One region of the Actinomadura sp. GTD37 genome, then DNA from elsewhere that is predicted to be linked to it. Evidence: riboswitches for the same ligand, from Rfam matches in the RefSeq annotation. Region 1 holds a riboswitch; the other holds the start of a gene.
The links. Region 1 has a riboswitch for S-adenosylmethionine ahead of thrC (threonine synthase). Riboswitches for the same ligand answer to the same signal wherever they lie in the genome.
Positions count from the first base shown of each region.

Region 1 (14,786 bases):
GTCCACGTCTGCTCCTGGCCCTTCGGCCATGCCTTCGGCACCGCCGCCTTGATCTTGCCCGCGGTGTCGGAGACGGCGACGAAGTCCTTGGGGATCGCCGGGGTCTTCTTGCCGTCCTTGTCGTTGCCGTCGCCGCCGGAGAACAGCAGGCCCAGGGTCAGCCCGCCGACGAGCGCGACCGCGAGCACGACCACGGTGATGACGAGCGGCGTGACGAACTTCTTGGACGCGCCGCCGCCGGGCCCGCCACTAGGACCGCCGGGTGTGCCGCCGCCTTTGAGGCGGCTCATCAGCCCACCCTGCTTGCCGCCGGGCCGCTGCCCCTGGCCTTGGACGGGCCCCGGTGGCGGAGCCTGGAACCCCGTGGGCGGGGGCGGGCCGCCATAGGGTCCGCCCATCGGCTGCACGGGTGCGCCGCCCTGCGGAGCGGGAGGCTGCTGGGTCGGGAACACGGCGGTCTTGTTGTCGCCGCCCTGCGGCGGACCCTGGTACGACACCGTGCGGTCGTTGCCGTTGTCGGGCGACGTGGGGCCTTCGCCCTGCCCGAAGGGGGTGGCGCGTCCGGCCGGGTCGTCCACGATCGTCGCGTGCCCGGCGCCCTGGGGGCCCGGCGGTACGCGCATCTCGGACGTGTGGACGTCGTCCTCCGCCGCCTGGTCGAACCGTGTCCGCATCTCGGCCGGGCCGCCGGCGCCCTGGTTCGCCGCGGCGGCCTGCCCGGGGCCGGCCTGCCCGGGGCCGGGCTGACCGGGGGCGGGCTGACCGGGGGCGGGCGGGGCGCCGGGAGCCGGAGCGGGCGGCCGCGCCGGGGAGCCGTCGCGGTAGAAGTCCTGGACGGTCGCGTCCGCGTCGATCCGCGGCACCGGAGCGGGCACCGGGCCCGCGCCCGGAGCCGCGCGCTGCGGCGTGGGTGCGGGCGGGCCCGTCGTCGGGCGCAGCGTGGACAGCGCCTCCGCGAACGCCTCCGCGGTCGGCCAGCGCTTCTCCCGCTCGACCTCCAGCGCACGCATGATGACCTGGTCGAACGCCGGGGGCAGGCCCTCGCGCAGCGCGCTCGGCGGCGACTTGACCGGCGCCGGGCCCGGGGCCCGCCCGGTGAGCATGTGGTACGTCAGCGCGCCGAGCCCGTACACGTCGGCGCGGACGTCCAGCCCGCCGCCGAACCGCGCCTGCTCCGGCGACATGTATCCGGGGGTGCCGACCGGCAGCGTGAACGCGCCGGACGCGTGCGCGAGGGCCTTGGCCAGGCCGAGGTCGGCGATGAGCAGCTTCTCGCCGCCGTCCGGCGTCGACTGGAACAGCACGTTGGACGGCTTGAGGTCGCGGTGGATCACCCCGAGGGTGTTGATCACCTCGACGCCGTAGGCGATCTGCTCGGCGAGGGCGACGACCTCGCTGACCGGAAGTGGCCGCTCGCGCATGCGGTCGCCGAGCGTTCCGAGGTCGGCGTACGACATGACGAAGTACGGGCGGCCGTCCGGCAGCTCGCCGATGTCGTGCACCCGGACGAGGCGCTCGGAGTCGGCGCGCCGCAGGATCCTGGCCTCCTCGAGGAAGCGGTTGCGCACGTCCAGGTCGTCGATCAGGTTGCTGTTCAGCACCTTGATGGCGACCTGCGACTCCAGTGCGTCGTCGTGCCCCAGCCACACAGAGGCGAACGCCCCCGAACCCAGGACGCGATCGATTCGGTAACGGCCTACAGATGGTGGGAAGGACACTCCCGTATCATCCCAGCAAACGGGGTGGCCCCGCGAACGAGCATTGAGGCGGCATGGCATTCGACGAGAGGACCGAGGAGCTGGCGGTGAAGGCCGCCCAGGGCGACCAGGGCGCCCTCAACGAACTCCTCCGCAAGATCGAGCCGGACGTGCTGCGGCACAGTTCGCGGTTCCTGCCCTGCCGACAGGACGCCGAAGAGGCATGCCAGGACGCGCTGCTCCAGGTCGCGCGGAACATCCACCGGTTCGAGGGCCGGTCGAGGTTCAGCACCTGGCTGCACGTGGTCGTCTCCAACTCGGCCCGCTCGACGTACCGGTCGCTGAAGCGGCGCTCGGTCGAGCAGGCGGGCGAGCTTCCACAGCAGCGCCCCGACCCGCGCCGGACGAGCGTCATCGCCGGGTCCCGGGTCGACATCCTCGACGCCATGGAGGACCTGGAGGCCCGCAAGCCGGACCTCATCCAGGCCCTCGTCCTGCGGGACGTGTCCCAGCTGGAGTACGCGGAGATCGCCGAGCAGCTCAAGCTGCCGCTCGGCACGGTCAAGTCCCGCATCCACGAGGCGCGCAAGCAGGTCAGGCAGACGCTGGGCGAGTCCTACACCTGACGAGCCTCAAAAGGTTCGTCATCGACCGGTAACAGTGCGTCAAGAACGGGGGCCGTGACCTGGGGGTCTGCACCAGCATCGGGGCATGCCACCAGGACCGGCCTCCCGCCACGCCCGCCCGATCTTCGTTCTCGGCTGCGCCCGTTCGGGGACGACCCTGCTGCGGCTGATGCTGCACTCGCATCCGCGTCTCGCGATCCCGGGGGAGACGAAGTTCGTCCTGCCGGCCTATACGGCGCGGTGCGAGTTCGGTGACCTCACGGAGAGCAAGAACAGGCGGGCGCTCGCGGAGTGGATCACCGGCGACCGGTCGACCAAGGTCAAGGAGTTCGGCCTGGACCCCGCCGAGCTCGTCGAGGAGATCGTCGCCGGGCCGCCCACGCTGGGCTCCGCGATCGGCATCGTCTTCCGCGCCTACGCGCGCGAGCACGGGAAGGCCCGCTGGGGCGACAAGCGTCCGAGCTACTCCCGGCACGCGGGCGCGCTGCTGCGGATGTTCCCCGACGCGCAGTTCGTCCACCTCGTCCGGGACGGCCGGGACTGCATCGCCTCGCTCCTCGAAATGCCCTGGTACGACGGGGACGTCCACCGCGCCGTGTCCGTCTGGCGCGAGACGATCGACCAGGGCCGCCGGCTCGCCCAGCGCCTCGGTCCCGAGACCTACTACGAGTTGCAGTACGAGCGGCTCGTCGCCGACCCCGCCGACGAGCTGGCGCGGCTCTGCGGGTTCCTCGGCGAGGAGTTCGACCCGGCGATGACGCACCCCGAGGGCCTCGCGCGGCGCACCGTCCCGTCCCGCAAGCGGTGGCACGGCCGGACGCACGACGCCGTCACGACGGGCCGCATCGGATCGTGGGCCGAGCGGCTGGAGCCGTGGGAGATCAGCCTCGCGGAGGCCGCGTTCGGCGAGCGGCTCGCCGAGTACGGCTACGAGCCGAGCGGCCTGCCGAAGCCGCCCGCGTCGCATCTCGCCCACTTCACCCGGATCAGCGCACACCGCCGCATGGCGCACAGCAAGGAAGCGCTGCGCGAACGCTGGAAGCAGCACCACGAGCCGAACCCGGTCGACTGCCGCCTCGCCGTGGAACCGTCCACCAGCAGCAGGTGAAGCCCGCGGCCTGTCGCCACCGCCAGAATCCGGTGGCGGCTCCGCACCTTCGGGGACCGGCTAGTCGAGGGCGGCCAGCTGGTCGGCGAACCAGCGCTGCGGGGGGAGGGCGGTCGCGGCGGCGGTGAGGCGGGCGCAGCGCTCGGCGCGCTCGGTGCGCGGCATCAGCAGCGCCTGGTGCAGGGTCTCCGCCGTCTGCGACACGTCGAACGGGTTGACCATCAGCGCGTCCTCGGACAGTTCGGACGCGGCCCCCGCCTCCCGCGACAGCACCAGCGCGCAGCCCTGCTCCGACAGGACCGGCCCCTCCTTCGCGACGAGGTTCATGCCGTCCCGGATGGGGTTGACCAGCAGGACGTCCGCCAGCCCGTAGGCGGCGAGGGAGCGCGGGTAGTCGTCGTTCACCTGGACGATCAGCGGATCCCAGTCGGCGGTGCCGAACTCGTCGGTGATCTGCTCCGCCATCCGCTGGACGGCCGCCGTGTACTCGCGGTATTCGGGCAGGTCGTAGCGGGACGGGTAGGCGAACGCCAGGTGCACGACGCGTCCGCGCCACTCGGGATGGTTGACGAGCATCTCGCGGTAGGCGGCGAGCCCGCGCACGATGTTCTTCGACAGTTCCGTGCGGTCGATGCGGACGATGAGCTGGCGGTCGCCCACCTGCTCCCGCAGCGCGCGCGCCCGCTCGACGACGTCCTGCTGTGCCGCGCGCTTGCGCAGCGCCGTCTCGTCGACGCCGAGCCCGTGGACGCCCACGCGCGTCGTGTGCCCCGCGCAGGTGACGGTTCGGGCCACCCGGTCGACGCGGACGCCCGGCAGCAGCTCGCAGCAGTCGAGGAACGCCAGAGCCCACCGCTCGGTGAGGAACCCCGCGTGGTCGGCGCCGAGGATCCCCAGGAGGATCTGCCTGCCGATGTCGTCCGGCAGGAGCCCGTAGTACTCCGGCGGCGCCCAAGGCGTGTGGGAGAAGTGGACGATTCTCAGGTCCGGACGCCGGTCGCGGAGCATCCGCGGAGCCAGCGACAGGTGGTAGTCCTGGATCGCGGCCTTCGCGCCCTGCGAAGCGTCCCGCGCCAGAGCGTCCGCGAAGGCCGCGTTGTACGCCTCATAGGACTGCCAGTCACGCCGTGCGCGAGCGTCGAAATGCGGGCTGCGCGGTGTGTCGTACAGCAGATGGTGGACGAACCACAGCGTCGAGTTGGCAACCGCGTTGTACGCACGCTGGAACGTGGCCTCGGGGATATCGAGCATCCGTACCGCCGCGCCACCGGTGTCGTAACCCGCCTGGTCTATGCGACCGTCCGGTGACCGGCGGGCAGCCGTCCGATCGGCCTCGCTGAGGCTCGCGCACACCCACAGCACGTCCGGGCTAGGGCCGGACTGCGCGGACGCCCCCGCGGGCTCCGACGGACGGAGAGGCCCAGGATCCCGTGGGGCGCCGGTCACGGCGGCCAGGCCCGACACCAGTCCGCCTCCACCGCGCCGCATGGCGAGCGCGCCGTCCTCCGACAGCGAGAACGACACCGGGCCACGGTTGGACGCCACCAGCACTTGGCTCATACCGGCAGGGTCTCAGTTGTGACCGGGGTGCTCCACAGTGACCCGCGTGGTTTCCGCCACGACCGCCCGCGCCCGCGCCCGAGGCCGGACGCGGCGGGGTTAGCGGAGGGCGCGGCGGGTAACCGGTTCGGATGAGCAGGTCCGAGACGAAGAAGACCGTGCTCGTCGCGGGTGCGGCCAACTTCATTCTGGCGATCACCAAACTGGTCGCGGGCCTGATGGCCGGATCCAGCGCGATGCTCGCCGAAGGCGCCCACTCGATCGCCGACACCCTCAACCAGAGCTTCCTGTTCGCCTCGCTGCGGCGCAGCGAACGTCCCCCCGACAAGCGCCACCCCTTCGGATACGGCAACGAGCGGTACGTCTGGTCGCTGTTCGCCGCGTTCGGGATCTTCGTGGCCGGCGCCGGGTTCTCGATCTTCGAGGGCATCCTGACCATGACCGGCCACGGCGGCGCCGGGACGGCGGTGTGGCTCGCCTACGCCGTCCTCGCCCTCGCCGCCGTCCTGGAGGGGACGTCCTGGATCCGCGCCTTCTACCAGGCGCGCGTGGAGACCCGCGAATCCGAGCACGACCTCGTGGAGCACGTCCGCAGGTCGCCCGACCTCACGTTCAAGACCGCGCTGTTCGAGGACAGCGCCGCGATGATCGGCCTCGCGCTCGCCGCCGGCGGCCTCGTGCTGCGGCAGGTCACCGGGTCGGACTTCTGGGACGGGCTCGCGTCCGTCCTCATCGGCCTGCTCCTCGTCGGGCTCGCGCTGCTGATCGGCAGGGAGAGCACCGTCCTGCTCATCGGGCGCGCCGCCGACCCCGCCGCCCAGCGCGAGATCCGCGCGGAGATCGTCGGCGCGCCCGGCGTGACCGGCGTGGACGAACTGCTCACCATGCACTTCGGCCCCGAGCAGCTGCTCGTCGCCGCCAAGGTCCACTTCTCCGACGACATCAGCGCCGACCAGGCCGAAGACGTCGCCGGGGAGATCGACCGGCGGCTCCGGGAGCGGCTGCCGATCGTCCGGCACGTGTTCCTCGACCCCACCCAGCGGGCCGTCCGGGAGGAGTCTCGCGCGTGATCGGACCCTCATCCGGGTAACGTCTCAATCGGTGGACCCGGCTGTCTCGCATCCGGTCAGTTCATGTAAAGTCACGCATACGAGTTCAAACCGCTCGTGCTCTATACAACTGAATACCGCTCATCCAGAGGGGTGGAGGGACCGGCCCTGCGAAGCCCCGGCAACCACCCGGCTATGGCGCGCTCGCGATCCTGCGAGGCCGGCCGGGAGATGGTGCCAACTCCGGCCTGCGACCAAGGTGGCGCAGGGAAGATGGGGAGAAAGGCCTCGCCCTCATGGCACTCACGCCTGCCACAGACCTCGGACCGGCTACCGCGCTCGTCTGCCGCGAATGCGGCTCCACCCGCGATCTCGGTCCCTTCTACGCCTGTGCGGAATGTTTCGGCCCCCTGGAGATCGCCTACGACTTCCAGGGCGTCACCCGGGCCGCGATCGAGTCCGGGCCCCGCAACATCTGGCGGTACCGGGGACTGCTGCCCGTCCCGTCCAACGTGGCGGACACGCCCAACACCGAGCCCGGCCTGACCCGCCTCGTCCGCGCCGACAACCTCGCGGAGAGCCTCGGCCTGCAGAGCCTGTGGGTGAAGGACGACAGCGGCAACCCGACCCACTCGTTCAAGGACCGCGTCGTCGCCGTCGCGCTCGCCGCCGCCCGCGAACTCGGCTTCAAGGTGCTGGCCTGCCCGTCCACCGGGAACCTCGCCAACGCCGTCGCCGCCGCCGCGGCCCGCGCCGGGATCCGCAGCGCGGTGTTCGTCCCGTCCGACCTCGAAGCCCAGAAGATCATCACGACGGCCGTGTACGGCGGGACGTTCGTGACGGTCGACGGCAACTACGACGACGTCAACCGGCTCGCCTCGGAGATCGCCGGCGAGCAGGAGGACTGGGCGTTCGTCAACGTCAACGTCCGGCCGTACTACGCGGAGGGCTCCAAGACGCTCGGCTACGAGATCGCCGAGCAGCTCGGCTGGCGGCTGCCCGACCAGATCGTCGTGCCGGTCGCGTCCGGCTCCCAGCTCACCAAGATCGACAAGGCGTTCCAGGAGCTGATCAAGCTCGGCCTGGTCGAGGACAGGCCCTACCGCGTCTTCGGCGCCCAGGCCGCCGGCTGCGACCCGATCGCCGCCGCGTTCAAGGCCGGCCACGACGTCGTCCGCCCGGTGAAGCCCGACACGATCGCCAAGTCCCTCGCCATCGGCAACCCCGCCGACGGCCCCTACGTCCTGGACGTCGCCCGCCGCACGAACGGCGCCGTCGAGGACGTCACCGACACCGAGGTCGTCGAGGGCATCCGCCTCCTCGCCCGCACCGAGGGCATCTTCGGCGAGACCGCCGGCGGCGTCACCGTCGCGACCCTCCGCAAGCTGATCGGCGCGGGCACCCTCGACCCGTCCGCCGAGACCGTGATCATCAACTCCGGGGACGGCCTGAAGACCCTGGACGCCGTCGCCCCGGTCGTCGCCCCGTCCGCGAACATCGCCCCGTCCCTGGAGGCGTTCCGCGCCGCCGGCCTCGCCTGAGAAAAGGAGCACCATGAGCGTTTCCGTGCGCATCCCGACGATCCTGCGGACCTACACCGGCGGTGAGTCCGAGGTGAAGGCCGAGGGCGCCACCCTGCGCGCCGTCGTCGCCGACCTGGAGGCGAGCCACTCCGGCATCTCCGCCCGCATCCTGGACGACGCCGGCAAGATCCGCCGCTTCGTGAACGTCTACGTCGGCGACGAGGACGTCCGCTTCGCCGACGGCCTGGACACCCCGACCCCCGACGGCGCCCAGATCTCCATCATCCCCGCCGTGGCCGGCGGCTGATGACCCTCCCGCGAGCCCGGTCCCGGCGCCCCCGGGGCCGGGCTCGCGGCCGCCGTCCGGGTCTACGATGACGCGGGTGGAAGATCATGAAGCGTCCGAACTGATCCACCTCGCCGACGACCTGGGGAACAGCGTCGTCCTGCGGGTGACGGGCCGGGAGTCCGGCGGCCTCACCGGCGTCATCGAGGTCGGCAGCTACTTCGTGAGCGGCGGCATCAAGACCTGGCTGGACGCCGAGGACCTGACCGCGTGGGGGAAGGTCCTCGACTCCCTGGCCCAGGGCGACGACGGCGCCGCGTGGCGAGAGGGCCAACGCGCGGCCGAACTCCACCTGGAAATCGACGACAACGACCGCATGCATGTCGCCGTAGTGGATTCGCACTCCTTCCTCGTGACGGTGGAACTCACCATCGAAGTAGCCGACGATTGGCTGGAAGCCCACCGCGAACGCCTGACCGCCACCCGAGCCCTACTCCCCGAATAACGCGGCACCCGGCTGCCCAACGCCCCCGGCCGCGGAGGGAATCGACGGCCGGGCACCAGACCGCTCGGAACGAACGCGCAGAAGGCCGGGACTCCGCCGCCGACCAGCAGCACCCTGACCTCCCGATCACGCACGGTGGATCGCGGCGACACGCCCATGAGGGGCCGAACGAGGTTCCGGTGCAGGTGGGAACGGGTCCGTGCAGGTAGGTGAACCTTCCCCCGGCGAGGATGTGTGGCGCTTGCACTCGGCAGGGTAGAGTGCTAAAAAACGGTTGGCACTCTACTGTGGAGAGTGACAACTTCACAGTCTGGGTCGGGGCGATGAGGCCTCAGTCCGGCGGCGGAATGGCAGTCGTCGGCGGGGGCCGTCCGTCGCGGGCGTCGGCTCGATCCTTCTAAGCCACCTTGTTCCGGGAGGACTGGAGCCTATGGCTGCAAAGATGATCGCGTTCGACGAGGAGGCCCGCCGCGGTCTCGAGCGCGGCATGAACCAGCTGGCCGATGCCGTAAAGGTGACCCTTGGTCCGAAGGGTCGCAACGTCGTGCTGGAGAAGAAGTGGGGCGCTCCCACGATCACCAACGACGGTGTGTCGATCGCCAAGGAGATCGAGCTCGAGGACCCGTGGGAGAAGATCGGCGCGGAGCTCGTCAAGGAAGTAGCCAAGAAGACCGACGACGTCGCGGGTGACGGCACCACCACCGCGACCGTGCTCGCCCAGGCGCTGGTGCGCGAGGGCCTGCGCAACGTCGCCGCCGGCGCGAACCCGATGTCGCTGAAGCGCGGCATCGAGGCCGCGGTCGAGCGGGTGAGCGAGGAGCTGTCCAAGCTCGCCAAGGACGTGGAGACCAAGGAGCAGATCGCCTCCACGGCGTCCATCTCCGCGGGCGACCCGCAGATCGGCGAGATGATCGCCGAGGCGATGGACAAGGTCGGCAAGGAAGGCGTCATCACGGTCGAGGAGAGCCAGACCTTCGGTCTGGAGCTCGAGCTCACCGAGGGGATGCGCTTCGACAAGGGCTACATCTCGCACTACTTCGTGACCGACCCTGAGCGGATGGAGGCGGTCCTCGAGGACCCGTACATCCTGATCGTTCAGAGCAAGGCGTCGGCCAACAAGGACCTGCTGCCCGTCCTCGAGGGCGTCATGCAGTCCGGCAAGCCGCTGCTGATCATCGCGGAGGACGTCGAGGGCGAGGCCCTGGCCACGCTCGTCGTCAACAAGATCCGCGGGATCTTCAAGTCCGTGGCCGTGAAGGCCCCGGGCTTCGGCGACCGCCGCAAGGCCATGCTGGGCGACATCGCCACGCTGACCGGCGGCCAGGTCATCAGCGAGGACGTGGGTCTCAAGCTGGAGAACACCACGACCGACATGCTGGGCCGCGCCCGCAAGGTCGTCATCACCAAGGACGAGACCACCATCGTGGACGGCGCCGGTGACGCCAACGAGATCGCGGGACGGGTCAACCAGATCCGCACCGAGATCGACAACACCGACTCCGACTACGACCGCGAGAAGCTCCAGGAGCGCCTGGCCAAGCTCGCGGGCGGTGTCGCGGTCATCAAGGCCGGCGCCGCGACGGAGGTCGAGCTCAAGGAGCGCAAGCACCGCATCGAGGACGCCGTCCGCAACGCCAAGGCCGCGGTCGAGGAGGGCATCGTCCCCGGTGGCGGCGTGGCGCTGCTGCAGGCCGGCACCAAGGCGTTCGACAAGCTGGAGCTCGCGGGCGACGAGGCCACCGGTGCCAACATCGTCAAGCGCGCTCTGGAGGAGCCGCTGAAGCAGATCGCCGTGAACGCCGGCCTTGAGGGCGGCGTCGTGGTGGAGCGGGTCCGCAACCTGAAGCCGGGTGAGGGCCTGAACGCCGCCACCGGCGACTACGTCAACATGTTCGAGTCGGGCATCCTCGACCCGGCCAAGGTGACCCGGTCCGCGCTGCAGAACGCTTCGTCGATCGCCGCGCTGTTCCTGACCACCGAGGCCGTCATCGCCGAGAAGCCCGAGAAGAACCCGGCCCCGGCGGGCGACCCGTCCGGCGGCATGGGCGGCATGGACTTCTAACGAGTCCATAGCTCGAACGGGCACATGGCGGGGGCGGTCCTTCGGGGCCGCCCCCGCTTCGTCGTCCGGTAGTCCCCGTTCGTGTGAACCTGCGTTCGAACACCTGCGTCAGATCCCCGATTCCCCCGGATCTGGAAGGTTCAGGATGAGCGACGAACTGCCTCCGCTGCTGGTCGACCCGCCGTGGGAACGGGACGCCCGCGCGCATCGCGAGGCGACCGCGGCCGCGAAGCGGGAGGCCGTGCTCGTTCCCGGGCTTGAGCCGCCGGCGGAGCAGAGCCTCGCCTGGGAGCCCGGCGAACGCGAGAAGTGGCTGATGTCGGTCCCTGCCAGGCCCAACCTCACCGGTGAGCTCAGACATGTCCACGAGGCGGAGGGGTGGCCCGGCGTCGCCCGGGAGTTCGGCGACGGGAAGATCACCCATGCGTCGTCCGTGGCGTCCCTGTTCGGGCTCGCCCCCGTGGAGATCGTCCGGCCGCTGCTCCGCGATTGGCATCCGGTTCTCAGCGGCCGCTCCGATTTCTCGATCCTGCGAGTCCTCCCGGCGCGGTTCGGGATGGACGCCCGCCGCGCGGTGTTCCCGAGCGCGAAGGAGAACCACTGCGGATGGGCGCTGATGCCGTTCCTCGACGCCGAAGTGGCCCTGCTGATGGCCGACTGGCTCCGGCTGAAGTCGGCGAACGGCAAGGCCCGCGACTGGTTCGCCAGGCACGGGATCGCGGCGGCGCCGTTCCTGGTGCCGAACGCGCTGGGCGAGCGGCGCGTCCCCCGGGACCGGGCTCGTGCGGCGCTGTCGCTCATCGCGGACGCGCACGGCCTGCCCGCGACGGTGGAGGCGGCCCGGCGGCACGGCGACACCGCCGCCGAGGCGATCGAGCACGCCCTCGCCGGTGAGACGCCGAAGGCGCCGGTGACCAGTCCGGTCAGGCCGCCGAAGACGCCGTGGCTGGACCGCGGCGCCCTGCCGGAGGTCCGCCTGCGGGACGGCCGCGTGCTGCCGCCCGAGGCGGTGGAGAACCTGATCGGCGCGCTCGTCCTCTCCCCGGGCCTCCGCTGGAACGGCCCGCTGACGATGTACCGCGGACTGGACGAGGTGCTCGACCGGTGCGACCGCGCGTCGCTGGCCGCGTTCGGCGGGGCGGTCTTCGACCGCTGGATCGCCGAGCGGGCGCCGTCCCGCAGCGGCTGGGTGCTCGACCAGCTCTGCCGGACGGCCGACGACGAGACCGTCCGGCGGCTCGGGGCACTGCTGCAGGGCCGGTGGCCGGCGCCCGGCACCGACAAGCACGCCGTCCAGGTGCTGCGAGTGATCGGCACCGACGCGGCGCTGGTCCAGTTGAGCCGCATCGCCCAGCGGGCGAAGGCCCCCGGCCGGCGTCGCACGGCGGAGGACTGCCTGGCGATGGCGGCCGAGGCGCGCGGTCTGACGGCCGCTGAACTCGCCGACCGGCTCGTCCCCGACCTCGGCCTGGACGCCGCCGGGACGCTCGTCCTCGACTACGGCCCGCGCCGCTTCACGGTCGGGTTCGACGAGGCGCTGAAACCGTACGTGGCCGACGAGGCGGGGAGGCGCCGCAAAACCCTCCCGAAGCCTGGCGCCGCGGACGACGCCGAACTCGCGCCCGCCGCGTACGAGCGCTTCACCACGCTCAAGAAGGAGGTCCGGGGCGTCGCCGCCGACCAGATCCGGCGGCTCGAACGCTCCATGGTGACCGGACGCCGCTGGAGCGCCGACGAGTTCCAGCGGTACTTCGTCGAGCATCCGCTGCTGTGGCACATCGCCCGCAGGCTCCTCTGGACGAGCGACGACACGGCGTTCCGGCTCGCCGAGGACCGGACGTTCGCCGACGTCGACGACGCGCCGGTTTCGCTGCGGGCGGCGGACCGGATCGGGCTCCCGCACCCGGTCGATCTCGGCGCCGCGGTGCCGGCATGGTCGGCGGTGTTCGCCGACTACGAGATCGCCCAGCCGTTCGCCCAGCTCGGACGGCACGTGGACGCGCTCACCGGCCCCGAGCGGCAGACCGGCCGCCTGGAGCGCTTCGAGGGCGCGACCGTTCCGGTCGGTGCGCTGCTCGCCCTTCTCGGACGGGATTGGGAGCGTGGACCCGTCGGGGACGGCGGCGTCCAGCACTCGATCGTCCACCGCTTCCGGGACGTCCCCTGCGACCTGGTCGTCGAACTGGTCCCCGGTATCGCGGTCGCCGCCGTCGACACCCGCCCCGAGCAGACGCTCCGCGAGGTCCGCTTCACGCGGCCGCCCGCGGACGTGCTCGATCCCATCGTCGCCTCCGAGGTCCTGGCCGATCTCTCCGGGCTGGCATGACCCGGACGCCGGGATGCCGCCACGGCCAGACGGAGTGAAGTACGAACGCTTACGAAGTGCTCAATTCCCCCGGGTCGCGACCCCGGAGGATCGTGACGTCACGCGCCTCTGGCAGGTGGCCGGGGGAGTTCCCGATAACCACCGGGTCGTCCACGCCGTGAACAGGCACGGAGTGCCACCGCCGGTCCCGGACAAGGAGCACGCGAAGCGAACCCGGTTGAGCACCTCCGAAGCCGACGCCCGCCATCCAATCCACCCAGAAGGCAGCCGTTCTGGCCGCAAGCTCCCGATGCTGCCCGTTAGGAGAGCAAGGAGACCGACCGACCCGGACCGAACTCCGCGCCATGGCCCCGCCGCTGTTCACGACATGCCCGGCCGAAAGATGACTATCTCTCACATGGTCACGTCGAGGCCGCGCCGCCGCAGGTCAGCGGGCCGGGAACGGGAACCGTGCGAATATCGCGTCCGCGCCCGCAGGTGGAAACGCTTCCCCTGCGGGCGCGGGCTTGGCAGGATCGCCGGTTGGACGGCGTGCCGCGCCGAACGCGCGGTCGTGCCGGCACGATGAACGGTGATGCGGTCCGCGCATGCGGCCGATGAGGCAGGAGAACACGTGACCGAAGTGTTCAGCTCCCCGACGCTCAGGGTCGAACAGCCTCGCAGGGGCCCGTTCGCGAAGTCGCGGTACAAGGTGATGGACGACGAGGGAACCGTCCTCGCCATCGCCGGGCAGACGAACGACGAGGGCCGTTCCGAGATGCGGGGCCTGTTCCCCGGCAAGTCGAATCTCGACGCCCGGGCGGTCATGCTGTCCACCCCGGACGGTGAGCCGCTGCTGATCGTGGACAAGCAGAGCGGGCGCGAGTACACCGAGATCCTCCGGCCGGACGGGGAGCGCGTCGGATCGTTCGTGACCGAACGGGTCGGGCGCCGGTACGTCATCTACGACGACGACGGCACCCTGATCGGCGCGGTCGACGTCGATGTGCCGCGGACCAACTTCCAGGTGAAGGACGCGGACGGCGACAAGGTGGCGCACGTCCGCAAGAGGTGGGCCGGGCTCGCCACCCACCTGCTGACCACGGCGGACAAGTACGTGATCGAGATTGCCGATCCCGTCCCGGAGCCGCTGCGGACCATGGCCGTCATGACGGCGATCGTCATGGACATGAACCTCCACGAGTCCAAGGAGATCACCTGACCGCGGCCGTGGCCTGCGGATGGGCCTTCCCGGCTCGCGCGGGCCGAGGTACGTTCCGTTCGTGCAGGCCGTGCCGGGACGCTCGAACGGCTGGTGGATCTCGCCGGCCATTCCGACGATCGCGAACTTCGTGCTGGCCGTCCTCTGGTTCTTCTCCGCGATCGGCGGCTGGGGCGACGCCGCGTTCTGCGGTGAGGACGATGGCCACGACCCGGGCTGCGGCGCCGTCTTCGCCGAGGCGGTAAGGCTGTCGGCCCCCGTCGCCGTCCTGGCGGCGGTCATCGCGGTCGCCGCGTGGACCGTGCAGAGCGTCCGGCGCCGGCCCGAGCGATTGGACGCGCTGCTGACCGTGGCGGCCTTCGTGTGGGTGCTCGCCGAGGCGGTTCTCTTCGTCGGCGGCCACCTGGCCAAGCCGTGAGGTTCTGCCGACCGCCCCGCCGTTGCCGAAAAGAAACATTCGCGGCCGCAAATGGGTTGCCGCGTCTGACGATGTGGGACGAACTCGGACGAAATCCAAGGTAGACCGGGTGTCGAACCCTTGCTGCGCGATGTCCACGCCGACCGGACGGCCGGCACAGAAGCGATCCGTTCCCGCGAGCCGGTTTGACGTTCCTGCGTCCCGGGCATACTGTTCACTTCGCCCCACGGAGGTGCGGGACGCCTGACGGCGGCCGGCTCCAAGGGGAAACCACCTACGAACCAGTTGATGCGGCTTCGCCGTGTCCGCTGTGCCGTGGTGGCGTCGGAAAAGGCTCGGTTTTGACAATCCGGCTGGATCTGATGAAATAGCTCCACCGCCCGGAAGGCGCCGCGGAAGCGGCAACGGAAGGGCGTTATCGGAAA
Region 1 covers NZ_JBGNUS010000013.1:148-14,933, reverse strand. Annotated here, with positions in the region: gene ACA511_RS37940 (serine/threonine-protein kinase) at 1-1,778, opposite strand, end outside; gene ACA511_RS37935 (RNA polymerase sigma factor) at 1,772-2,323, shown strand; gene ACA511_RS37930 (sulfotransferase) at 2,409-3,431, shown strand; gene ACA511_RS37925 (trehalose-6-phosphate synthase) at 3,492-4,991, opposite strand; gene ACA511_RS37920 (cation diffusion facilitator family transporter) at 5,123-6,061, shown strand; SAM riboswitch class I at 6,179-6,320, shown strand; gene thrC (threonine synthase) at 6,337-7,581, shown strand; gene ACA511_RS37910 (MoaD/ThiS family protein) at 7,595-7,870, shown strand; gene ACA511_RS37905 (DUF5959 family protein) at 7,947-8,354, shown strand; gene groL (chaperonin GroEL) at 8,785-10,416, shown strand; gene ACA511_RS37895 (DUF4132 domain-containing protein) at 10,562-12,742, shown strand; gene ACA511_RS37890 (phospholipid scramblase-related protein) at 13,356-13,943, shown strand; gene ACA511_RS37885 (hypothetical protein) at 14,005-14,361, shown strand.

Region 2 (14,786 bases), on a different contig from region 1:
ACCGCGCTCGTCCCCCGGCACCATGCCGGGCCAGACGTCGCCCCCACCGGCCCCTCGGCCCTCGTCACCGGACACTTCGGACGTTCGCGGATCGCGATACGCCCCCTCACCGGCATAGGCGGGACCCTCATACCCCGCACCCGCCCCGCCGGCCACGCCAACGTGGTCCTGACCGGAAACACGAGTGTCGCCGTATGCGGCCTCGCCGGTACCGGCGGCAGCTTCCTGTCCCGCCCCCGCGCTCCCGGTCGCCCCGACCTGAGCTTCCCCGAAGGCAGCGGGACCGCTGTACGTCGCAGCGCCTGGACTTCCGGAAGGCTCTTGTCCCGTGTTCGCCGCGCCGGTTGTGCCGGTGCGGTGTTCTCCGGACGCGGGGGGACCGCCGTATGTAGCGCTGCCTGGGCTTCCGGAAGGCTCTTGTCCCGCGTTCACCCCGCCGGTCGCGCCGATGGGGTGTTCTCCGGACGCGGGGGAGCCGCCGTATGTTGCGCTGCTTGGGCTTCCGGGAGGCTCTTGCCCTGCGTTCGTCGCGCTGACTGCGCCGGGGTGGTGTGCGCCGGAGGCAGGGGGACCGCTGTAGGTCGCAGCGCCGGGGCTTCCGGGGGGCTCTTGTCCTGCGTTCGCCGCGCCGGTTGCGCCGGGGTGGTGTGCTCCGGAATCGCGGGTGTCGCCGTATGTCGCCTCGCCGGTGTCGGCGGGAGTCGCGTGTCCCGCGCCCGCCTCGGCGGTCGCGCCGGTGTGGGGTTCTCCGGACGCGGCGGAGTCGCCGTACGTTGCGGCGCCTGGGCTGGGGGCGGGCTCCGGTCCCGCGCCCGTCCCGGTGGCCGCGCCAGTGCGGGGTTCTCCGGGGGTCGCAGAGCCGCCGTACGTCGTTCCGCCGGCGTTGGCCGTCGGATCCTGCCCTGCGCCTGGTTCAGTCGGCGCTCCGATGCCCGGCAGGCCCGTGTTGCTTCGGACGCCTTCGCGTGAAGTGGCGGCGGGGTGATCGGCTGCGGTGCCGCCCGCCGGATCGGTCGCTTCGCCGGACGTGCGGGGATCGCGGTATGCCCCTCCACCCGCGAGCGCCCCGGGCTCGTACCCCGTGCTCGTCCCGGCAGATGCGTCCGCACCTGCGGGGCCGCCGGGCGATCCGGCGCTGCTCGGCGGGGTGGACGCGGCGATGCCTGAGATGTCTTCGTGCGGTGCAGGGGAGTGATGGCCGGGCACGACACCTGGGGCCGTGCCTCCGCCGGACAGGTCTGCGCCTGCGGTCTCGCCCGGCGCGCCGATGCCGCCCGGAACGCCATCCTGGGACGGGAACCCGTGCTTGCCTGGCCTCTCAGCTGCGGGGATGCGGGGCCCTTGAGGGTTGTGCCCGGCCGGCCCGCCAGGTGTTTCGGACGCGCGCGAGTCGCTGTAGGGCATTTCCCCGGCGGGCGCCGCAGGCGTGGTGCTGGGCGCGTCGGCCGCGCCTGCGCCGGACGCAGAAGGGGCCCGGTGCGCCCCCTCGCCAAGGCCGGGCGGGAACCCCTGCTCGGCGCTCGGCCCGGTGGCCGGGTCCGCGTTCGGCGTGGCGGGTGCGCCGAGGCTGGCCGGCGGGGTGGGCGTGGGCGGGGTGCCCGGCAGGGGTTCGTGCGGTGCGCCGTGGCCGGGTTCGTCCCCGAGGCCGCCGGGCGCGATGCCGGACGGGTCGGGAGCGCGGTGCGCGCCCTCGCCGATGGCGGACGCGGGCTGCCCCGCGTTCGGACCGCCGCCGGAAGGGGCGCTGTTCGTGGGTGCGCCCAGCGCGCCGGCGGAGAGCGGGTCGGCGTGGGGCGCGTGCCCGCCTTCCGGCGGGACGGCCGGGACGGCCGGGACGGCCGGAGCGACCGGGACGTCCGGGGTCTCCGGGGGCGGAGGCGTGGCCGCCGACGGCGGGGTCGCCGGGCCGCGCAGGGTGCGGATCTGGTCGCCCGGCATGGCGGCGTCGATCGGGGTGCCCGGGTTCAGGACGAGCGTCCAGCCGGTGTCGGGCCAGGCGGCGACCATCTCGTGGAGGCTCGGCATGATGAAGCGGGACGAGCCGATCGCCTCGTTCATCCATTTCAGGGACGTGAAGACCTGGATGGACGTCCGGCCGTGGACGGGGACGGGACGCCACGGGAAGTCGGCGTCGCCGGGGACGATGCCCCACGGGGTGTCCGCGTCGGCCGGCACCAGGACCTGGGCGCCGAGGAGGATCTTGTAGAAGGCGTCGGTGTCGCGGCGGCGGGCGGCGTCGAAGAGGCGCTGCTCGATGTCGTTCTGCGGTTCGAAGTGCTCCGTCATGCGCTGGGCGGCGCGCTGGTCGGCCCAGGTGGCGAGGCCGGGGAGCTGCTGGGCGAGGACGGTGCCGCCCGCGGGTGAGCCCGAGTTGATGGCGAGCAGCCAGTCAGGGTTCGGCCAGTAGCGCAGGGTGACGGTGAACGGCAGCTTGATGTACTCGGCGCCCGTGCCGGCGGCTTCGTGCAGGCGCTCGGCGGAGGTGAAGACCGGCACGACCGTGGAGCCGTCGACCTCGCGGGTCTGCCACGGGAAGCCGGGCCGCCCGGGACGCAGCGTGAAGTCCGTGTCGTCCGGGACGGGCAGCAGGACGTCGGTGCCCGCGAGCGTCTGCAGGAACAGGTCGTGGTCGTTGTTCGCCGCGGCCCGCAGCAGTTCGCGCTCGACGTCGTTGGCGGGCTGGAACTCGGGGCGGGGCGCCTGCCGGGGCAGGTCGCGGTGCTGGTCGCGGAGCTCCTCCCAGGGCGCGGGCGCGCGGCCGACCTGCGGCGGGCGGCCGTCGCCCTCGGCGACCTGGCGGACGAACCAGGCCGGCATCCGCGCCTCGATGGGCAGGACGGTGCCGACGCCGTGGGCGGGCGCGTCGATGGCGAGCCACCAGCGGGCGTCCGGCCAGGTCTCGGCGATGTCGCCGAACCGGACCGTCATGAAGTGCTGGTAGGCCGGCCCCAGGCAGGCGCGCATCGCCGACGCCGAGGTGTAGGCCAGCACGTGGACGCGGCCGTCCTCCTCCTGGGTCGGCCATGACGGCTGCGCCTCGTTGGCGAGGACGCCGTCCACCAGTTCGGGCGGGACGGGGACGACGAGTTCGCTGTCCGCGAGCAGGCGGAAGTAGCTCTCCTGGTCCCCGGCCCGTACGGTCTCCTGCAGTCGGTGTTCCAGCTCCGACGTGGGTCGCCACGCGTCGGCCACGGTCGCCACCCCCTGTTTCTCCGTGCTCGTCCCCACGCGACTGCCTACGCTACATGGGCGAACAGGACCAAAGAGCATAATCACCTGACCGCCCGCCGGTGTTCGCAGGTCAGCGCCCTGTCAGCCCGGCGAGGGCGGTGAGCAGCCGGTCGACGTCCCCCTCGCTCGTCCCGATGCCCAGGCTCGCGCGGACCGCGGTGTCCCCGCCCGCCAGATGCCGGACGAAGGGGTGAGCGCAGAACCTCCCGTCCCGGACGCCGATGCCGTGCTCCTCCGACAGGGTAAGCGCCACGTCCCGCGCGTTCCAGCCGTCCACGGTGAACGACACGATCCCGACGCGCGGCGCCCCGCCGTCCCACAACGACAGGTCCCGGACGTGCGGGAGCGCGGCGAGCCCCGTCCGGAGCCGCCGGACGAGGGCCTCCTCCCGGGCGGCCACGTCCGCCCAGGAGGGGGAGAGCGCCTCGCACGCGGCGGCGAGCGCGACGGCGCCGAGGACGTTCGGCGAGCCCGCCTCGTGCCGCTGCTCGGCGGACGCCGCCCACCGGGTCGTCGCGCCGACCGACGCGCTGGCGCCGCCGCCCTTCAGGTAGGGCTCGGCGGCGCGCAGCCAGTCGGCGCGTCCGGCGAGCACGCCGGCGCCGAACGGCGCGTACAGCTTGTGCCCGGAGAACGCGACGTAGTCGAGGCCGAGCGCGGTCATGTCGAGCGGGCGGTGCGGGACGAGCTGCGCCGCGTCCACCGCGATGCGGGCGCCGTTGCGGTGCGCGACCCGCGCCAGTTCCCCGATGGGCCACAGCTCGCCGGTGACGTTGGACGCGGCGGTGACGACGAGCAGCCGCGGCCCGATCGGGCAGGAGCGCAGTGCCCGGTCGGCGGCGGAGACGGCCTCGGCCGGGGTGGCGGGCGCGGGGAGCCGCACGGCGCGCCTCCACGGCAGCAGCGAGGCGTGGTGCTCGGTCTCGAACACGACGACGCTCGTCCCGGCGGGGACGGCGTGCGCCAGCAGGTTCATGGAGTCGGTGGTGTTGCGCGTGAACACGACCGCCGCGCGCCGCCAGGCCCCGATGAACGAGCGGACGGTCGCGCGTGCGTCCTCGTACGCGCCGGTCGTGACCTGGGACGCGTAGCCCGCCCCGCGGTGGACGCTGCTGTAGTACGGCAGCGCGCGGGTGACGGCCTCCTGCACCGCCTCCAGGCAGGGCGCGCTGGCGGCGTAGTCGAAGTTGGCGTAGGGGACGTGGCCGCCGTCCCGCAGCGGCACCGGGACACCCGCCCCGATCACGCGCGGAAACGGGCGAACCCGGCCCCCTTCGGGACGCGTCACAGCAGGCGTGATGGGAGAGTGGGCGAGCAGCGTGGGCATACCGGGACCTTCCGGGCCAGGGACCCCGGAACGTCGGTCGGGGTCCGCGCTTGCCGGAACGCGGTGCCGCGTCCGGCCAGGTCCTCACCCGGGGCACCCCATCGCGGACGAAGGGTTGCCGGCCAGCAAGCCGGGGCTTGACGCTGGCGCTCATGACCTAGTGCGGAATTATATGCGGGTCCGGTCGGGGATCAAGTGGGAGGGTGCGATGCGGTACGGGGTGGTTCGGGCGCTGGCCGGGGGCATGGCGGTGCTCGGCGCGCTCGGCGGATGCGGGGTGCTGGGCGGCAACTCCGGCGCGGTGTGCGCCGACACGAAGAAGGCGTTCCAGCAGTACATCACGCAGGTCAGGAGCATCCCGGCGGCCGAGCCCGCGCAGTGGCGGCAGGCGACCGAGCAGCTCGGAGGACGGATGGACGGGCTGGGCAGGAAGGCCGACGACGAGGCGCTGAAGAAGGCGCTGCGGGCGGAGGCGGAGAAGCTGCGCGCCGCCGCCCGCGCCGTCGGCACCGGAGACGTCTCCCAGCTCAACGCCGTGATGAAGGAGACGCCGGCCAGGATCGGCAAGGTCTGCGACTGACGGCTCCCGGGCGCCCGGCCCGGGGTCCCTCAGTCGGTGGAGGCTGAGCGTCCGCCGCCGTCGCCCCCGCCGTCTCCGCCCCCGCCGCCGCCTCCGCCGCCTCCATCGTCTCCGCCGCCGCCTCCGCCGTCGTCACCGCCGCCTCCGCCGCCGGGCTGCGTCGGGATGATGGTCGGCAGGTCGGTCGGCGGCGTCGGGATGTCGGGCTCCTCCGTGGTCGGCGGCGGCTCGGCCGGCCCGTCCGTGCGCGGCGGCTCCGTCTGCCCCGGCATGGTCGGCCGCGCCGGCCCGCCGTACCCGCCGCCCGGCCGCATCGACGGCGACCCGAACGACTTGGGGTCGTAGTCCTTGATGTTGACGGCGTCCGTCATGTAGCTGCGCCAGATCTGCGCGGGCAGCTGCCCGCCGTACGCGCCGTAACCGGGGATGTTCAGCGGCTTGCCGTCGCTGCGGAACATCGCGACCGACGTCGCCATCTGCGGGATGAACCCGTTGAACCAGATCGCCTTGCCCTCATCGGTCGTGCCCGTCTTGCCGGCGACGTCGCGGCCGTCGGGAAGCTGCGCGTTGGTCCCGGTGCCGCCCTCGACGACCTTCTCCATCGCGTACGTCGCGTCCCGCGCGTTCTGCGCGCTGAGCGCCCGCTTGCCCTTCTCGGTGAACGTGCGCTTGTGGTCCTCGTTGTCGGTGACGGACTTCACCACGAACGGCGTCCGGTGCACGCCCTCCGACGCGAACGTCGAGTACACGCCCGCCTGCTGGACGGGATGCAGCGACACGATGCCGAGCGGCAGCGTCGCGGCGCTCCGCTGGCCCTTGGTGATCTGCCCCTCGGGGATGCCCATCTTCTCGGCCATCTTGAGGATCTTCTCGTTGCCGATGTCCTGGCCGAGGTTGACGTAGGCGGTGTTGATCGAGCGCTGGGTCGCGGTGACGAGGTTCACCGTCCCGAAGTTCTCGTTGCTGTCGTTGTGGATGGACGACCCGGCGAACGTCTGCGGCGAGCTGCCGTCATAGGTCGAGCCGAGCGACCGCCCGTCGTCCAGCGCGGCGGCGAGCGCGATCGGCTTGAACCCGGAACCGGCCTGCGCCCAGTCGCCGAAGGCGCTGCTCAGCGCCTCGTCCAGGTAGCCGCGGCCGCCGTAGAAGGCGAGCACCTGCCCGGTGGACGGGTCGACCGACACCGCCCCGGTGCGGATCTTCTTGCTCATCCCGTCCGGGGCGTTCCGCGTGACGGCGAGCTTCATCGCGTCCATCAGCCGCTTGTCGAACGTCGTGGTGATCTTCAACCCGCTGCGGTTGATCTCGTCCTCGCTGTAGCCGCGGCGCTCGGTGAGCTCCTTCTTGGCCACATTGACCATGTAGCCCTTCTGGCCTCTGAGGACGTCGGTGATCTTCTGCTTCGCCGGCGCGGGGAACTCCAGCGCGGCGGCGTCGGCGGACGTCAGGTAGCCGTCCCGCGCCATGTTGCCGAGGACGGCGCGCCACCGCTGCTCGGCCCCGGCGCGCTGGTCGCCGGTCGGGTCGGAGAAGTTGCTCGGCTGCTGGATCGCCGCCGCGAGGTAGGCGCCCTCGGCGGGCGTCAGCTCCGAGACGTCCTTGTCGTAGTAGGCGTGCGCGGCGGCCTGCACCCCGTAGGCGTTGCGCCCGAAGTAGATCGTGTTGAGGTACTGCTCCAGGATCCAGTCCTTGGACTTCTCCCGGTCGACCTTCAGCGCGACCATGACCTCCTTGAGCTTGCGGGTGACCGAGCGCTCCTTGCCGATGCCGCCGTAGTAGTTGCGGACCATCTGCTGCGTGATCGTGGACCCGCCCTGCAGTTGCTGCCCGGTCACGGTCGACCAGAACGCCCGCGTCGTGCCCTGCACCGAGACGCCCGGGTCGTCGTAGAAGCTGCCGTTCTCCGCCGCGATGACCGCGTTGCGGGTGCTCTCCGGGATCCGGTCGAGCTTGACCGCGTCCCGGTTGATGCCGGTCTTCGCGATCTGCGTCTTGCCGTCGGAGTAGTAGAACGTGGGGCCCTGCGCGATCGCCTTCTCCTGCGGGGACGGCACCGGGGTGAACAGGTAGGCGAGGCCGAACGCGGCGATGCAGAACCCGATGAACCCGAGCAGCACGAACAGCGTCCGGCGCAGGAGCCGCGACCGGCGGCTCCGCGGCTTCTTGCCGCCGCTCCCGCCGCCTCCGCCGCGCCCGCCGTCGCTTCCGGGCGGCGTAGGTCCTCCGTGCTTGGACGAGGCGGCGGGCATGGTCTTGGTATCACCCGTGTCCGGCGCTTCAACACCCTCGGACGCCGGTTCCTGAGCGAGATCGTCCGGGGCGTCCGCGAGATCGTCCGGTTCGTCCTTGGACGTTTCGGGGTCGCCTGATTCGCCCGCATCCTTGGCGGACTCTGGCGATTCGCGACCCTTGTCGCCGTTCTGTGATGTGGCTTCCGCGTCCCGGAATTCGGCGTCGTCCCCGGCGGGATCCCCGGTGCCCTCGGCGGCTTCTCCGGTGCGCTCGGCGGCTTCTCCGGCGTCCTGGGCGGCTTCTTCCGCGCCCTGGGCGGTCTCTCCGGTCTCCTCGGTCAGCGTGCCGGTGACCGGGCCGTCCGTGCCGGGCGGCGACTCCGCCTCGGTGTCGCGCCGGCCCACCTCGGCGGACCCGGCGGGCGTGTCGCCCTCCGGGACCTTTTCGCTGTCGCTCACAAGCCCCCCGTGATTAATGCGTTACCGACGATACCTGAGGGGATCCGTGCGCCGACCGCCCAATGCGCAACCGCATGGCCTCCCAATAGGAGGACGGGCAATCCGTCCCGCCGGTTGTCGTGGCGGACGTCGCAATACCGGTTCTTCCCGGGAACGCCGAGCGGCGGGGCCCCGATCGGAACCCCGCCGCTCCCGCGCCGTCCTCGGACGGCGCCGTCCTCAGGCGATTCAGGCGGTGCCGCCCGCGCGGCCGTGCCGCGCCGGGCTCACTTCTGGATCTTGGCGAGGATGTCCACCACGAAGACCAGGGTGTCGGTGCCCTTGATCTTGGGCGGGCTGCCCTCCTTGCCGTAGCCCTCCGCGGGCGGCAGGACGAGCATGACGCGGCTGCCGACCTTCGCGCCGGTGAGGCCCTTGTCGAAGCCGGGGATGGTCGCCCCGGTGCCGATCGGGAAGTTCGCGACCTGCTTGTTGTCCCAGCTGGAGTCGAACTTGTCGCCGCTCTTCCAGACCTTGCCGACGTAGTTCACGATGGCGTCGTCGCCCTTGGCGAGCGCCGGGCCGGTCCCCTCGACGAGGGTAGCGACCTGCAGCTTGCCCGGCGCGTCCGCGTCCGGAATCGTGATCTTGGGCTCCTTGGCGCCCTTGTCCTCGACCTTGGGCAGGTTCTTGTCGTCCGGCTTCTTGGCGGTGCCCTGCGGCTGCGGGTCCTTCGGGACGACGGCCTGGATGTCCATGATGAACACCACCGCGTCCTTGTCGGTGATCTGCTGCGGGCTCAGCTGGCTGAGGTCCTTGGACGGCGGGAGCTGCAGGACGACCCGGCTGCCGACGGTCTTGCCGACGAGGTTCTTGTCGATCTCCTTCAGCCCGCTGCTGCCGATGGGGAGCGGACGCGGCCCGCTCGGCTGCTGGGACTGCTGCTCCCAGGTGGAGCTGACCTTCTCGCTCGTGCTCTTGACGCGCGAGTTCTCGTCGTCCTTGTCCTTGGCCCACTTGTAGGTGACGAACGAGACGTAGGCGGTGTCGCCGCTGGCGATCGCCCGTCCGGTCCCCTTGATCGGGGTGGTCACCTTCAGCGACGTGGCCGGCGCGAGCTTGGTGGGGATCTCCACCTTCGGCTCGGACGCGAACTTGCCCGTCACCTCCAGCGCGGGCCCGGGGCGCGTGACCCACCACGCGACGCCGCCGGAGACCGCCAGCGCGGCCACCACGATCCCGGCGATCATCATCAGCCGGCGCTTGCGCGCCTGCTTGGCGGTCAGCGCGGACGGGGCGGACGGCCGGTTCAGCCCGCTGCCGCGCCCGGCGCTGATGCCGTGCGGGGTGAACTCGGGGCTGCGGATGCTCTGGGCGTTCGGGATCTTCGCCTTCGCCTTGACCACCGGCTTGCCCCGGGGCTTTTCATCCTCGGACATGGTTCCTCACTTGCTCCGGGCTAGACGACATCACGAACGTGACCACCCTTCCAGGGCCGGGCTAAGCACAGCGTGAAAACCGTGTAAAGGAGGCCGGACCGCAATCTACCGGTCACGCGCGGATCGCGGTGCCCGTCCGGGCGGGGGACGGAAAGCAGTCAGGATATCCCCGGGGCCGGGGTGAGTGGAGCCCCTCGGATGGCAGGCTGGGGGAATGCGCCTCGCGACGTGGAACGTCAACTCGGTGAAGGCCCGGCTTCCGCGCCTCCTCTCCTGGCTGGACGAGACGAAGCCGGACGTCGTCTGCCTGCAGGAGACCAAGTGCCGCGCCGACAGGTTCCCGGCCGGAGACGTCGCCGAACTCGGCTACGAGACCGCCGCGCACGGCGACGGCCGGTGGAACGGTGTCGCGGTTCTTTCACGGGTCGGCATTGAGGACGTCTCCAACGGCTTCCCGGGCGAGCCCGTATACGAGGGCGAGACCGACGCCGAGGGGGCCGGGGGCGAGGGCGTCCAGGCCAAGCTCAGCGAGCCGGTCCTGCTGGCGCCGGAGGCGCGCGCGATCGGCGCCACTTGCGGCGGTATAAGGGTCTGGTCGCTCTACGCGCCGAACGGCCGCACCCCGGAGTCGGCCCACTACCGCTACAAGCTCGAATGGTTCGCGGCCCTGCGCGACGCGCTCGCCGCCGAACTGTCCCCGGAGACTCCGTTGATGGCGACCGGCGACTACAACGTGGCCCCCACCGACGACGACGTCTGGGACCCGTCGGTCTTCGCCGGCTCCACCCACGTCACGCCCGCCGAACGCCGAGCCCTGGCCGAACTGCGCGACATCGGCCTCCACGACGTCGTCCCCACCCCCATGAAGGGCCCACATCCCTACACCTACTGGGACTAGAAGGTACCTTGATGCACCTTTAAGCCACAAGACGAAAGCCCCCGGCCGATTGGCGCGGGGGCTTTGACGTCCTGTTCTTCCTGGACTCAAGCCGCGTACGTGTCGAGTACCTCACGTACCTCGGGGATGTCTCGGTACGGCTCAAGCTTGGTCAGGACGATGCGGCCTCGCCGGGCCGTCCGGTCGCTGGCGAAGTCGGACGAGAGGTCGAGCATCCGTCGCGCCGCCATGGCGGCCTCCTCCGGCTCGTTGGCGTCCACGAGGGCGACAGCCAGCCACGAGAGGTAGAGAGCCAACTCACGAGTGTGCGTCGAGTCGTACCGGCTGAGCACCTCTTGCAGAAGCGGGACGGCGCGCAGCGGCTTACGAAGCTCGGTGTAGACGCGGGCGTCCATCACGTCGAGTTCCTCGGGAGAGACCCAGTAAGCCCAGTCGGGGGACTCCTGCGAGTCCTCGTCGGTCATGGCTTCGTGGGCCTCGGCGAGTGCGCGCATCGCTGGTTGGACGTCGCCCGCCTTGGTGCGTGCCCATGCGACTCGGTCAAGGAAGAGCGCGCGGGCCTTGGCGGGCGCGTCCGTGCCTGCCTCCTCTAGGGCAGCCTGGGCGAGGCTTAGCCCGTCGTCCTCGTGGCCGGTGTTGGAAAGCTGGTAGGCGAGGCTTCCGGCGAGGTTGCCCACGAGGGCGAGATCTCCCGCTTCTCGCGCGGCAGAGACTCCGAGCCGGTATGCACGCGCGGCCTGGTCGTGCTCGCCCGCGTCGCTGGCGATCCATCCGGCGATCTGGGCTATCTCTCCGATGCTGCTGAGGAGCGAGCGGCCGGTCTCCTCGGAATGCGTCGTCTCTCGGTAGAGCCGGACGGCTCCGTCCAACTCCCTGAGCGCTGGGACGAGTAGATCGCCACCGGCGATAACGTCGTCTGCCAGCCGTAAGCCGTGCGCCCGGTCGGTAAGGGCGGCGGCGGTGGTCGCTCCGACTCGGCGTCCCGCACTGCTCGCCAAAGGCCCGAGCCCAACATCGTGGTCGGGCAGGAAATAGGCGAGTGCCTCGGCCGGACTACGCGGCCCGGTGCCGATGTCCTCGCCTCGTGCATGGGCCGCCCCGCGCTCAAGGGTGTCGAGTGGAACGCTCAGGGCCGTCGCAAGCGCGGGTAGCCATACGTCGGGAACGCGGTCGCCTCGCTCCCATCGGCTGATCTCGTGGCGCGTCACTGAGGCGGTTCCGGAGATCCGACACAACGTCTCCGCTAGCTGCCGCTGGCTCTTTCGTGCGTCCCGGCGCAACTGTGCGAGGTACGCCCCGAACCTCTTCCGCTTTGCATTGCTCACGCTGGCCCCTCCCTCCTCCAAGTCTGGCCCCTCCCCGGCCCCCTGGCTGGTGCCTTTGCGAGATCCGACGAGAAAGACAAGCTCAAAGCCATAGAACGTGCGGCAAACGTCGCCGTCAACCTAGATCGGCAGAAATCGATCTCGACGGCGCTGCGGATGCTTCGTTCTGTCCCCGCACTCGACAGAAGGACGGCTCATGACAACGGAAACATCGGAGATTACGGAGGCGCGCCGGTTGCGCGTCTGGGCGCTGGCGCAGGCGCTCAAGTCGCACGGGTACGCGGTGGAGGTGGCCGAGTCCGATCCGCTGCTGTCGGTACCGGCGGCGTTCGGGTCGCCGGTGGTGGTGCGGTGTGATCAGCGAGCGGTCTGCGGTGGTGAACTGTGGTTCGCCTTCCCCGGTGGCGGTGCGATCGCTGCGGCCGACGACGCGCACATGGCGGATGTGGTCGTGGCGGTTAAGGGCAAGCTCGCCGCGCAGGCCGATGGGTAGGTCGCCCTCGTCCGGAGTCGTGACCTGGTACGGGCATGCCACGGGCGCGTGGTGGGCCATGGTGCCGTACTCGCATGGGGCGCGGCTGCTGGAAGCGACCAACCCTCGTGAGCTGCGGGAAGCGATCGAGAACCCTGCGGCTTGGCCATGGCCTCAACAGAAGTTCCTCCCCGCTGCCGCCGCTGGTGCGCGCGCGGATCACCCGACCGATCATGAAAGGCAGGCAGATTGTGGACCAAGTGCGCCCCCTGAGCGTCAAGGTTGAGCGACACGTCTTGCGGTGGCGGACGTGCCGGGGCGGCGCTACGGCGGAAAGGTTCCTGAACCTATTGGCCGTGGCTTTGAAGCCTCGGGGGTGGCGTCTCGTCCGGCTCTATCGCTCGCAGGGGTTCACGGTGCCGCTGCTGTGGGTCTACGCCAGCGGCCCCGACGGTCACGTCGGGCTCGGGATAGTCGTGCTGGCCGTGCCGGGCGGTGAGTGGGGATACCACGTCGCCGAGCGCGGGCGGCGCGGCTACCTGGCTCCCTGCGGCGATGTCAAAGCCGCTGCCGAACAGGTCGAAGACCTTCTCAAGCACTGCATGTTCCCTGGCACCTGGTAAGCCACAAGAGGGACGCCTCCATGGGGCAGGGGCTCAGGGGTCGTTCCTCATTCTCGGCGGTGACGTGCGGCCCTGGCTGGGGAGTTCGGGCCGTCGCTCGTCACCTGCCGCCCCGCCTCTCTGCTTCACCCCCGGAGTAGAGAGGCGGGGCCACCTACTATGCGGCGAGTTGAGGGCCGCGGCTTCCCTTGCGTGCTGACATGGTCGGGGCCTGCGGAATGGCCGTAGGTCACCCCGGAGGGGCGACCGTAAGGGAGTTCGGCCGGCGCCGTGTCGGCAATTCCGTCTCCAGCGTCTCCGGCCTAGAAGCCGCTGCCCGGCACTTGTGCGGCCTGCCTGGCGCGGGGCCTACCTCAGCTTGCGCGGTGCGGTACGTGCGGGCCGTCCACGGTGGGGCGGGGCGGTGGTCGGGGCCGCGCCGCGAACGGCCCCCAAGGCCGCACGCGCAAGGCGCGGCGGCCGTCCACGGTCCCGCCCTGCGGTGGACGGGCCCAACCACGCACCCGCCCCCGCGCTCCAACCTGACGAAATCAAATCCCAAGCGTCGGGCAACCCGCACGTTAAAGCTGGACGGTTCCGGACTTGCGCGGGGGCGGGGCCTCGTAGCCTCGACCGGCGGACGGGCAGCACCTGCCTGCCCGCAATGGCCCGTCCCGAGGCCCCGCGAGGGGTCCCCGTGCAAGTCCGGAACCGGCCAGCGGCTTAAGCTCATGAGGAAGTTATTGGCCTCCAATGTGCTCAAGTAAGATTATGTGCTCGCGTGAACGGGTCGAAGCATTTGAAGGATAATTTCGCGTGAGGGCGTGTTTTGTGGCAGGCTGTTGGATGGGCGAGGTTGGGATCGGGATAGCGTGTAGCACTTGATTTGGAGCCGCGTTACTGCCGCTCCCATATTGTCGCACTATAAATTTGGCAATAGCAGTCAGGTTCCTCGATTACTTTCATGCGGCCGACCCTATTTCCGTTGGTTCTGAAGCAAAATGTTTCGCCTATGTATGTCTTCATTGCAGTCACGCCTGCAGCATCTGCGTAGTTCGCGCAGTCAGTGTAAGACGGCTTCCTGTTCGACTCCCACTTGGCCCAAGTTGTTCCTTCGCTCGCGTAGACTCGTGCGTCAAACATATTGATACTAAAGTCGCCGGCACCGTTCGAGTCTTCGACAGTAATTGGAGGGTTTGTGTCCATGTCCCTTTCTCCCCGGTTGGTAATCGATACCTTCCCGGAAAATCTAACCTGGGACGCTGGAGAGGTGCTTGATGGCGTTGATGTCGGTGCTTTAATGGCATTAGGAGCTTGGGCTTTTGGTGATGACGTCGCCTTTGCTTCTGGTGTTGTATTGACCTCGTCGTTGCTGGCGGGGCTGTTGTTGAATTTGGCCGCAGCCCAGGGTCCTATTATGGCCACGATCACGGCAGCAAGAGCTGTTATTGCTGCAGCCAAAATTGCATTGCGGGAAGTAATTCTCGCGGAGATGATTTGGGGATCGACTGATTGGCGGGCAGGTTCCCCCTCGGGTTGCCCGCTCTGGCCCGACTGGTCGCTCATGAGGGTGAAAGATACAGGTTGCCTGCGCGCCTTGGTGTTTAATCGACTATGTCGTTAGAGGACCGTCGACCGAGTGTGAGAACAACATGGTGAGGGCGACGGAATAGGCCAGGCGCGTCCGGCGTGCTCGGCGGCGCGGAGCGGCGCCCTTGACTCTGTAGTGAAACTCCTCGACGTCGGGTGGTCTGGCTAGCTTGACTTCCGGTCTTCGTCACGCTCTGTGTGTTGGTCGCGGATGGCTCTCGCCTGTTGGATGCGGGTGCGGGCTTGCTCGGCCCAGAAGTGTTCGCCGTGTAGGAGGCCGCTGCCGAGGTACTTCCATTGGCCGGTCGTCACGGTGGGGCGGTTGGGGTCTGGTTCGGGTTGGCCTGTGGCCTGGCGGGCTGCTTGGGCGGCGTGGTCGGCGCGGGCCTGGCGTAGCTCGGTGAGGGTGACTGAGTAACGGCGGGACTTGGAGGAGAAGTGTCCGCCGTAGCCGAGCATGTGAGCCCAGTTGCGTAGGCGTAGGTCGTGGTACTCGGGCAGGTCGGCCAGAGTGAAGCACGTCCAGATCATGCGGCGGGCGTGGTCGGAGACCTTGAGTGAGTTGATCTGGGTGGCGTAGCGGATGGGGCGGTCTACGGTGCCGGAGTCCTCGGCTCCCTTGGTGGCGTACTTGGCGACGTAGCGGGCCACGT
Region 2 covers NZ_JBGNUS010000001.1:2,389,915-2,404,700, forward strand. Annotated here, with positions in the region: gene ACA511_RS11505 (SseB family protein) at 1-3,201, opposite strand, end outside; gene ACA511_RS11510 (aminotransferase class V-fold PLP-dependent enzyme) at 3,302-4,477, opposite strand; SAM riboswitch class IV at 4,600-4,716, opposite strand; gene ACA511_RS11515 (hypothetical protein) at 4,767-5,138, shown strand; gene ACA511_RS11520 (transglycosylase domain-containing protein) at 5,168-7,828, opposite strand; gene ACA511_RS11525 (FKBP-type peptidyl-prolyl cis-trans isomerase) at 8,095-9,246, opposite strand; gene ACA511_RS11530 (exodeoxyribonuclease III) at 9,461-10,144, shown strand; gene ACA511_RS11535 (helix-turn-helix domain-containing protein) at 10,231-11,469, opposite strand; gene ACA511_RS11540 (hypothetical protein) at 11,666-11,962, shown strand; gene ACA511_RS11545 (hypothetical protein) at 12,298-12,564, shown strand; gene ACA511_RS11550 (hypothetical protein) at 13,748-14,167, shown strand; gene ACA511_RS11555 (replication initiator) at 14,299-14,786, opposite strand, start outside.
Region 2: another riboswitch for S-adenosylmethionine. It lies ahead of ACA511_RS11510 (aminotransferase class V-fold PLP-dependent enzyme); the one in region 1 lies ahead of thrC (threonine synthase).